2 regions of the Arthrobacter sp. Y3223166 genome follow, and region 1 is predicted to be linked to the other one. Evidence: riboswitches for the same ligand, from Rfam matches in the RefSeq annotation. Region 1 holds a riboswitch; the other holds the start of a gene.
The links. A riboswitch is a leader RNA that binds a small molecule or an ion and turns the genes downstream of it on or off. The one in region 1 is predicted to bind glycine.
Positions count from the first base shown of each region.

Region 2: linked by a shared signal. The riboswitch ahead of gcvP (aminomethyl-transferring glycine dehydrogenase) and the one ahead of gcvH (glycine cleavage system protein GcvH) in region 1 are both predicted to bind glycine.

Region 1 is NZ_JBNHGE010000001.1:218,245-223,243, forward strand. It holds gene AC5RUH_RS01100 (hypothetical protein) at 1-1,405, opposite strand, end outside; gene AC5RUH_RS01105 (peptidoglycan-binding protein) at 1,482-2,276, opposite strand; glycine riboswitch at 2,649-2,750, shown strand; gene gcvH (glycine cleavage system protein GcvH) at 3,198-3,584, shown strand; gene glyA (serine hydroxymethyltransferase) at 3,593-4,903, shown strand; gene AC5RUH_RS01120 (L-serine ammonia-lyase) at 4,913-4,999, shown strand, end outside.
Region 2 is NZ_JBNHGE010000041.1:2,624-7,622, reverse strand. It holds gene AC5RUH_RS14175 (S66 family peptidase) at 1-937, shown strand, start outside; gene AC5RUH_RS14170 (mycothiol transferase) at 1,069-1,581, shown strand; glycine riboswitch at 1,707-1,806, shown strand; gene gcvP (aminomethyl-transferring glycine dehydrogenase) at 1,978-4,857, shown strand; gene gcvT (glycine cleavage system aminomethyltransferase GcvT) at 4,873-4,999, shown strand, end outside.

The DNA.
Region 1 (4,999 bases):
ATATCGGGGCGACGGAAGCCGCCGCATCGAACAGGGTTCCGCGTTCGTAGGGCTGCACCGGGCGATAGGCGCCGTCGTCGGGCCACCAGGCCCAGGCCAAGCCGGCGAGAACGGCCGCGGCGGCGGCCATGGCGGTCACCCGCCGGAGCGGCCGGCCACGGGTTTTCGCCCAGACCGCCGTGCCAAGCTGGCGGGCCATCCGCAGCAGGATGTAGGCAATCCCGAGAATGGGAAGCGCGACGGCGGTGATCGCCAGGACACGCACGGCCATGCCGGCGACGTCGCCGTCCGAACCGGCAGCCACCAGCAGCCTTTGTTGGTCCAAAATGCTGGCCCAGGCCGTCCCCAGGACCCGGGGAAGCGAGACCACCATCATGAAGAGGCAGAACAGGAGCAGCGGAACCGTGACCAGGACCCAGGCGGTCACGACGGCCCTGGCCCAGGGCTTGAGCAGCTTGGGTTCGGGATCGGACCACCGCCAGGGCAGCAGCCCCAGCAGGGTGGGCTTGATCCGTTGGAACAGGTCGGGGACCCCGGTGGCGTCGGCGAGGATGTGGTAACCGTCGAAGCGGACCAGGGGCAGCAGTTGGCGCACCATCTGCAGTATCTGGGTCACCACCACCAGCAGCAGCGCGTCGAAGCCGGTGAGCCACCAGGCGCCTATGGTGCCCACCACGACGATGGCGTTGAAGTACAGGCCGCCCAGATCCGTGCGGAGCCGGCCGCCGCGTCCCAGCCGGTAGGAATCGGTGACATCGGTGTAGAAGGCGGGCCAGATCAGGTACAGGCCCACGCCCATGGCGCCCGGGGTTGCGCCCCCGCGGCGGGCCCCGGCGGCATGGCCGAACTCGTGGAAGCCGGCCGAGAGAATGGTGATGGCGAACACCAGGAGCAGCAGCCCGGGGTTGGCGAAGGCTTGATGCGTTGCCGAGCCGAGGCCCTTGACCATGAGCACCCACCAGCACGCCGCCAGGAAGGCCAAGGTCACGGGCAGGGCGATCAGCGGATGGAACAGGACGGCGAACGGAGCGGTCAGCTTCCGGGTCAGCGCGGGATCCGTGACCGTGTAGCGGAACCGCATGCCCAGCAGCGGGCTGGCCTTTTTGACGTCGGGCTGAGAGCCGTTCGCGAGCCGCAGCAGGCCCAGCGGCAGCAGCTGCTTTTCCATCAGGGTCTGCACGTTTCCGGCAGTGATCAGCCGGCCGGACGTCTCGCCGGCGTGTTCGGCTATCTGGTCGAGGCCCCGGACGCCGTCGATGCCTTCCAGGACCGCGTACAGGAGCGGGGTCAGCTGGAGCGTCTGGCCGTCCGCGCGCCGGACCAGCGCGGGCGGCTCCCGGTAGCCGGATCCCTGTGCCGGTCCGAGGAGCTGCACGCCGTCGGCCAGCGCCGGGACGTCAATCAAAGGGGCAGCCGACCGGCCGCCGGGCAACGGGTCACTCGTGGCCGGCGGCCGGCTCGGACTGATGCTCATTCAGGGGCTATTGTTCGAGATCGGACTGCTGGCCGGCGCTGGCCTCGGCGCTGCCGTCAATCTGCTGGTTGATGATGGCGTCCTGCTGCGCCACCGCGACGGCGTTGCTGTCGATCGAGCCGATATTCGCCGCCACCGCGGCGTCGATCGGCGCGGCAACGTTGGCGTTGGCTGCCACGGCGCCGTTGATCGGGGCGGCAATATCGGCGTCCGCGGCCAGATCGACGTTGACGTTGAGCAGGTTCCCGTCGAGGGTCGACCCGAGGCCGTCCGTGACGGATCCGGTGTCGGGCAGGGTCCCGTCCGGCAACGTGCCGTCGGGCAGGGTGCCATCGGGAAGGGTACCGTCGGGCAGCAGCGCCGGAGCAGTTTCCTCCTGCCCGGCGGCGCCCTCCTGGGCAAGGCCGGAAGCGCCGACGGCGGCGCCCGTCCCGGCAGCGGAACCGGCCGTTGCCCCGGCGTCCTCTACGGTGTCATTGCCCTGGTCGATGGTGCTGTCCTGGGTCGACTCGGCGGTCGCGTCGGCCGTGATGCCCTGATTGATGATGACGCCCTGGTCGGACAGGGCCTGCGCCGTGGAGCCGGACGAGAGGAGGTTCGCCGAGGCGGCGGCATCGATGGGGGCCGCCACGTTGGCGTTAGCCGCGACGGCCAGGTCGATCGGCGCGGCCGCATCGATGGCCAGGTCGAGATCGGCATTCAGATCCAGGATGGACGCGACTTCCTTGTCCGGCAGCGCGGTCCCGGACTGGGATTCGAGTTCCTCCGGCGATAGCGGCGTGCGTCCTATGTCGTTGCTCATCAAAATCTCCGTTTCCGGCGCAAAGCGCCATTCGTTCCAACCCGTTGTCGAAACCTGTCGATTCTTGTCAACGGCCCGGCGGTACCGGTGCCTCGGTCATCAGCCTTCCTCTCGACGACATCAACGCAAAGCATACTGATGAATCCATTTATTGTGTAGGCGCCGGCGTCCGCCCGCACGCGCAGCGGCGGACGCGGACTTGGACCGGCGCCGGCGGGACCGGAGAGTACGGCCGGCGGGGCGGGACCTTGAAGTGGCGGCCGAAAGTGACCCCAGTTGGCGACGCCTCCGGATGTTTGGCGGCGGGAATTTGGGATCCTACCGGCACTGTGTGTAGGGTGTGAGGCGAATCACCCACAACTGAATGCCTTTCGAACCGTGGCGGGAGAGACCTCTCCGCACACCATCCGGGCAGGCGCCGTAGGAGCAAATCCTCCCCAGGAATCTCTCAGGCCCATGTACCGCCGCGGCGAGGCAACTCTGGAAAGCAGCCCGGCAGCAGCCTGGCTCACCGACGGTGCAAGCGGAACACACTCCGCGGAATCTCTCAGGTCAAATACAGAGCGGGGAGGAACCCAATCCCAGCCGAGCCCTCGGGCCGGCCCAATCTTGGAGTTCCTCATGACTTCTGACCTGCAGCGGCGCGTCCTCCGCAGCCATCGCTCAAAGACTTGGTCGCCGGCCCTGGCCCCACCGTGATCCCCGCCCGTCGTTCCCGGTGCCCGGCGCCCTAAGCCTCGAGCCAAGGAGCCCGGGGATCCGGCCGCCATCCACCGCTTCACCGAAGCCACGATCACCGTCCGCACGTGCTTCCGCCCACGAAGCTCCAAGGCAGACGGAACGGGTGCACTGCAGGGACCGAGTCGACCTCGACCTTCTCTCATCTCCTCAACAAAAAGCGTGTTTAAGAAAGGCATCACAGTGAGCAAAGTCAACGCCGCACTACGATACTCCGCGGAGCACGAGTGGGTGGCCGCCGACGGTTCCGGCCCGTCCAAAATTGGCGTTTCTGCCGTGGCAACCGAGGCGCTGGGCGACATCGTGTACGTGGATCTCCCGGAGGTCGGTACCGTCGTGACGGCCGGTGAGACCTGCGGTGAAATCGAGTCCACCAAGTCCGTTTCGGACCTCTACTCCCCGGTGACCGGTGAGGTCATCGAAGTCAACGGTGACGCCGTGGCCGACCCGGCCTTGATCAACGATGACCCCTACGGCGCCGGCTGGCTGTTCACCGTCCAGGTGTCGGAGGAAGGACCGCTGCTCTCCGCCGAGGAGTACGCCTCCGCCAACGGTGGTGAAGTAGCGTGAGCGCGGCAATGGCGGCGGTCGCCAGCACCAGCCTGAACGTGGACCTGGGCGTCCTCGATCCGGAAATTGCCGCCCAGATCGACAACGAGCTGCGCCGCCAGCAGTCCGGGCTGGAAATGATCGCCTCGGAGAACCACACCCCCGTCGCCGTCATGCAGGCGCAGGGCTCGGTCTTGACCAATAAATACGCCGAGGGTTACCCGGGGCGCCGGTACTACGGCGGCTGCGAGCACGTGGACGTGATCGAGCAGCTGGCCATCGACCGGGTCAAGGAGCTGTTCGGCGCCGGCTTCGCCAACGTCCAGCCGCACTCCGGCGCCCAGGCGAACGCCTCCGTGATGCACGCCCTGATCAAGCCCGGCGACACGATCCTGGGCCTGAACCTGGCCCACGGCGGGCACCTGACCCACGGCATGAAGATCAACTTCTCCGGCCGGCTCTACAACGTGGCCGCCTATGGCGTCTCCGAGGAGGACCACCGGGTCGACATGGCCGAGGTGGAGCGGCTGGCGCACGAGCACCAGCCGCAGCTGATCATCGCCGGCTGGTCCGCCTATCCGCGCGAGCTCGACTTCGCGGAATTCCGCCGGATCGCCGACGAGGTCGGGGCGTACCTGATGGTGGACATGGCGCACATCGCCGGCCTGGTGGCCGCCGGCCTACACGCCAGCCCGGTGCCGCACGCCCACGTGGTCACGTCCACCACGCACAAGACGCTGGCGGGGCCGCGCGGCGGCATCATCCTGACCAACGAGGCGGACATCGCCAAGAAGATCAATTCCGCGGTGTTCCCAGGCCAGCAGGGCGGGCCGCTCGAACATGTCATCGCGGGCAAGGCCGTGGCGTTCAAGGTTGCCGCCTCCAAGGAATTCGCCGACCGCCAGCAGCGTACGCTGGCGGGCGCACGGATCCTGGCCGAGCGGCTGTCGCAGCACGACGTCGCGGAGAAGGGCATCACGGTGCTGACCGGCGGCACGGACGTGCACCTGGTCCTGGTCGACCTGCGCAATTCCGAGCTGGACGGACAGCAGGGCGAGGACCTGCTGGCGGCCATCGACATCACGGTGAACCGCAACGCGGTGCCGTTCGACCCGCGGCCGCCCATGGTCACCTCCGGCCTGCGCATCGGCACGCCGGCGCTGGCCACCCGCGGCTTCGGCGACGAGGCGTTCCGCCAGGTCGCGGACATCATCGCCGAGGCCCTCATCGCCGGGCCGGCCGCGGACCTGTCCGGTTTGAAGGCCCGGGTGGAGGCACTGGCCCAGGCGCACCCGCTCTACCCGGACCTGGCACCGGTTTCCGCAACCGAAGGGCGCTGAGGAGCCATCATGGCCGTCGGCGTCTTCGACCTCTTTACCGTGGGCATCGGTCCGTCCAGTTCGCACACCGTCGGTCCGATGCGGGCGGCCGCGGTC
Region 2 (4,999 bases), on a different contig from region 1:
GATGCGTCGACTCAGCGCCGAAACGGGACTGGTCCCTGTGGAATACCCGACGACCCGGAAGCTTGGCGCTTCCGCCGCGGAACGCGCCGCGGATCTGCACGCCGCTTTGTCCGACCCGGCCATCCGGGCCATCCTCGCGACCATCGGCGGCGACGACCGGGTAGCCCTCATTCCCCATCTGGACGCCGGTCTCGCCGCCGCGAACCCCAAGATCTTCATGGGCTACAGCGACAACACGAACCTCTTGAACTGGCTGTGGTCGGTCGGGATAGCAGGCTACTACGGGGGCTCGACCCAGGTGCACCTCGGAGCCGGGCCGCACATTGACGACCAGCACCTCGCGTCGCTGAAGGCAGCGCTCTTTAAGGGCGGTGAGCTGGAGATTGTTGACCCAGGCGAGTCCGAGGACTTCGGGCCGGACTGGCTGACGCCACAAGCCCTTGTCAGCTTCGGTGAACGGGAACCCACGCAGCCGTGGACGTGGGCGGGGCCCGAGCGGGAAGCGACCGGCCGCACCTGGGGCGGGTGCCTGGAAGTCATCGATCAGCTGGCCATGGCCGATCGGCTGCCGCCCCTGGGAGCCCTCGAGGGGTCGATCCTGATTGTTGAAACCAGTGAGGAGTTGCCTCCGGCAGCGTGGGTCAAGAGATGGGTCCGGGCATTGGGGGAACGGGGCGTCCTCTCGGCGGTGGAAGGAGTGCTCGTCGCCCGGCCTCCGGTGAGCAGTCACGGTACCGTCCCGCCAGCGGAGGAGCGTGCCCGGCTCCGCGCCGCGCAACGCGATGCAGTCCTCGCCGAGATAAAGCGCTACAACGACCACGCCGTCGTCTGCATCGGAGTCCCGTTCGGCCATACCCGTCCGCAATGGATCGTGCCCTACGGCGGGACAATGCGGCTCAATGGCCGGGATCGAACCATCACGGCCGATTACAGTTGACCGCTGAGGCAGGCGGTCCGGGCGACGGATGCGCGGCTGCGTGAGCGTCCCCGCGCCTGCGGGCAGGCACGCATTCCTCGCCGTGGCCCCGGCCGGTAAGCTGGCGCCACAGTCGACCGGCGGGAGGCGCCATGAAGTTCAACGACCTGCTCGCAGATGCCTACGGCAGGATCCAGGAGCGCGTCCACTCCGTGCTGGACGGGCTGGCCGCCGGACAACTGGCCGCCCGGCCCGGCGGTGACAGCAACTCGATTGCCTGGCTTATCTGGCATCTGACGCGCATCCAGGACGACCATATTGCCGATGTCGCCGGCACGGACCAGTACTGGCTGACCGGCTGGGCGGAGCGGTTCGACCTGCCGCTGCCCCGGAAGGACCATGGCTACGGCCACACGTCGCAGCAGGTGGCGGCCGTCCGGGTCGAATCGGCCGACCTGCTGCGCGGCTACTACGACGACGTCCATGCCGGCACCCTGGAGTATCTGGCCGGACTGAGCGAGGATGACCTGGACCGGATCGTGGACACCCGGTGGGACCCGCACGTCAGCCTGGGGGTGCGGCTGGTCAGCGTCCTGGACGACTGCCTGGAGCACGTCGGACAGGCCGCCTACGTGAAGGGCATGCTCTCGCGCACCGATGCCTAGCGGCGGCCACGCGGGTTCCGGCGCCCCCGCGGCGGCTGCAAGCCGCGCCATCGGGCGTCGCCGCCTTGTTGCGCGCCAGCCGCTGGACTACCATTCAAGGAGTCAGTACAACTGCATACAGCCTTCGACATGCGGCGGGAGAGTCCTGCTGGGTACCAGTCAGCAGGCGCCGTAGGAGCAATACCTCCCCAGGAATCTCTCAGGCCCCTGTACCGCCGCGAAGAGGCAACTCTGGAAAGCAGCCGGACCGTTCAGGACCGGCTCACCGACGGTGCAAGCAGGAGGCGGCCCCTTGGGCCACAGCCTGCGGAATCTCTCAGGTTCAGTCACAGAGTGGGGAGGAACCCTTCACTACCGGCATGGTCAGCCCAGCCGGGGATAACTGGAGTTCCTCACATGACGGCTAAGTCCACCAGCGCTACCCGGCCCGGCAGCGCCTCCTTCACCGACCGACACATCGGTCCGCGCCGGAACGACGCGGAAACCATGCTCAAGCAGTTGGGCTACGGCAGCATCGACGAGCTGGTGGACGCGGCCGTGCCCGCCGACATCCGCCAGCAGGAACCGCTGGCGCTGCCCGCCGCCCGCAGCGAGTCCCAGGTCCTGGGGGACCTGCGCGCCCTCGCCGCGAAGAACGTGACGGCCGTGCAGATGATCGGTCAGGGCTACTACGACACCATCACGCCGCCGGTGATCCGCCGCAACGTGGTGGAAGACCCGGCCTGGTACACCGCCTACACCCCGTACCAGCCGGAAATTTCGCAGGGCCGGCTGGAGGCGCTGCTGAACTTCCAGACCATGGTCCAGGACCTCACTGCGCTGCCGATCGCCAACGCCTCCCTGCTGGACGAAGCCACCGCAGTGGCCGAAGCCGTGCTGTTGATGCGCCGGTCCAACAAGTCCAAATCCGCCGGCAAGACCGTGCTGGACGCGGACCTGCTGCCGCAGACCATCGCCGTCGTCAAGGGCCGGGCCGAGGCGCTGGACTTCGACGTAGAGGTTGCCGACCTCTCCGCCGGCCTGCCGGACGGCGACATCTCGGGCATCGTGCTGCAGCAGCCGGGAGCCTCCGGCCGGGTGTTTGACCAGGCTCCGGTCATCGCGCAGGCCAAGGAGCGCGGCGCCTTGGTCACCGTGGCCGCCGACCTGCTGGCGCTGACCCTGATCACGCCGCCGGGCGAGCAGGGCGCGGACATCGCCGTCGGCAACACCCAGCGTTTTGGCGTGCCGCTCTTCTTCGGCGGCCCGCACGCCGCCTACATGGCCGTCCGCAAGGGGCTGGAGCGTTCCCTGCCCGGCCGCCTGGTGGGGGTCTCGAAGGACGACGCCGGCCGCCCCGCCTACCGCCTGGCGCTGCAGACCCGCGAGCAGCACATCCGCCGCGAGAAGGCCACCTCCAACATCTGCACCGCGCAGGCACTGCTGGCCGTCGTGGCCAGCATGTACGCCGTCTACCACGGCCCCGAGGGCCTGAAGGCGATCGCCCAGCACGCCAATGAGGCCGCCCGCACGCTGGCAGGCGTGCTCACCGGCGCCGGGTACGCGCTGGCGGCAGACCGGTTCTTCGACACCCTCACGGTGAAGGCTCCGGGCAAGGCCGCCGAGATCGCCGCCGCCGCCGAGGCCAAGGGCGTGAACCTGCGCCGCATCGACGCCGACCACGTCGGCATTTCCGCCGATGAAACGACGACGGCGGAGCACCTCGCCCTGGTCGCGGAGGCCTTCGGCGTGGAGGACGCCGCCGGCAAGACCGCCGAAACGGCCGGGAACGCCGGCTTCGAGCTGCCGGAGGAGCTGCTGCGCAGCTCCTCCTACCTGGACCATCCGGTGTTCCACAGCCATCGCTCCGAGACCCAGATGCTGCGCTACCTGCGCCGCCTGTCTGACCGAGACCTGGCCCTGGACCGGACCATGATCCCGCTGGGCTCGTGCACCATGAAGCTGAACGCGACGGCGGAAATGGAGGCGATGACCTGGCCGGAATTCGCGTCCATCCACCCGTTCGCCCCGGCCAGCCAGACCGCCGGCTGGCGCGAGCTGATCACCGATCTGGAGGAACGCCTCGCGGCGATCACCGGCTACGCCGGCGTCTCCATCCAGCCCAACGCCGGTTCGCAGGGCGAATACGCCGGCCTGCTCGCCATCCGCCGCTACCACCTGGCCAACGGCGACGACCAGCGCGACGTCTGCCTGATCCCCGCCTCCGCGCACGGCACCAACGCCGCCTCGGCCGTGCTGGCCGGCATGAAGGTTGTCGTGGTCGCCACGGCACCGGACGGCACCATCGACCACGCCGACCTGCGCGCGAAGATCGACCAGAACGCCGACGCGCTTTCGGCCATCATGATCACCTATCCGTCAACGCACGGCGTGTACGACGCCGACGTGCGCGACGTCTGCGAGGCGGTCCATGCCGCCGGCGGGCAGGTGTACATCGACGGGGCCAACCTCAACGCGCTGGTAGGACTCGCGCAGCCGGGCAAGTTCGGCGGCGACGTCTCCCACCTGAACCTGCACAAGACCTTCTGCATCCCGCACGGGGGCGGCGGCCCCGGCGTCGGGCCGGTAGCGGTGGCCGAACACCTGGTGCCGTTCCTGCCGGGCAACGCCGCGCTGGCCGAACACGAAGGCAAGGGCGTGCCCGTCTCGGCCAGCGAGTACGGCTCGGCCGGCGTGCTGCCGATCTCCTGGGCCTACGTGGCCATGATGGGGGCCGAGGGCCTGACCGAGGCAACGAAGAGCGCCCTGCTGGCCGCGAACTACGTCGCCGCCCGGCTGAACGAGCACTTCCCGGTGCTCTACACCGGCAACGACGGGCTGGTCGCGCACGAGTGCATCCTGGACCTGCGCGAACTCACCGCCAAGTCGGGGGTGACCGCCGAGGACGTGGCCAAGCGCCTGATCGACTACGGCTTCCACGCGCCCACCCTGTCCTTCCCCGTGGCCGGCACCCTGATGGTGGAGCCGACCGAGTCCGAGGACCTGGGGGAGATTGAGCGGTTTATCGACGCGATGATCGCGATCAAGGGCGAAATCGACCAGGTGATCGCCGGCGACTTCCCGCTCGACGCCAGCCCGCTGCGCCTGGCCCCGCACACCGCCGCCGCCGTGGTCAGCTCCGACTGGGACCGGCCGTACACCCGGGAGCAGGCCGCCTTCCCGGTACCGGGCCTGCAAGTGGACAAATACTTCGCCCCGGTCGGACGGATCGACGGCGCCGGCGGCGACCGCAACCTGATCTGCAGCTGCCCGCCGCCCGAAGCCTTCGAGAACTAGAGAGGTCAGCACCGCATGACTACCGAGACCACCACCATGCCCCGGCACACCGCGCTCTACGAGGAACACGAGCGGCTGGGTGCCTCCTTCACCGACTTCGGCGGCTGGATGATGCCGCTGAAGTACAGCAGCGAATTGGCCG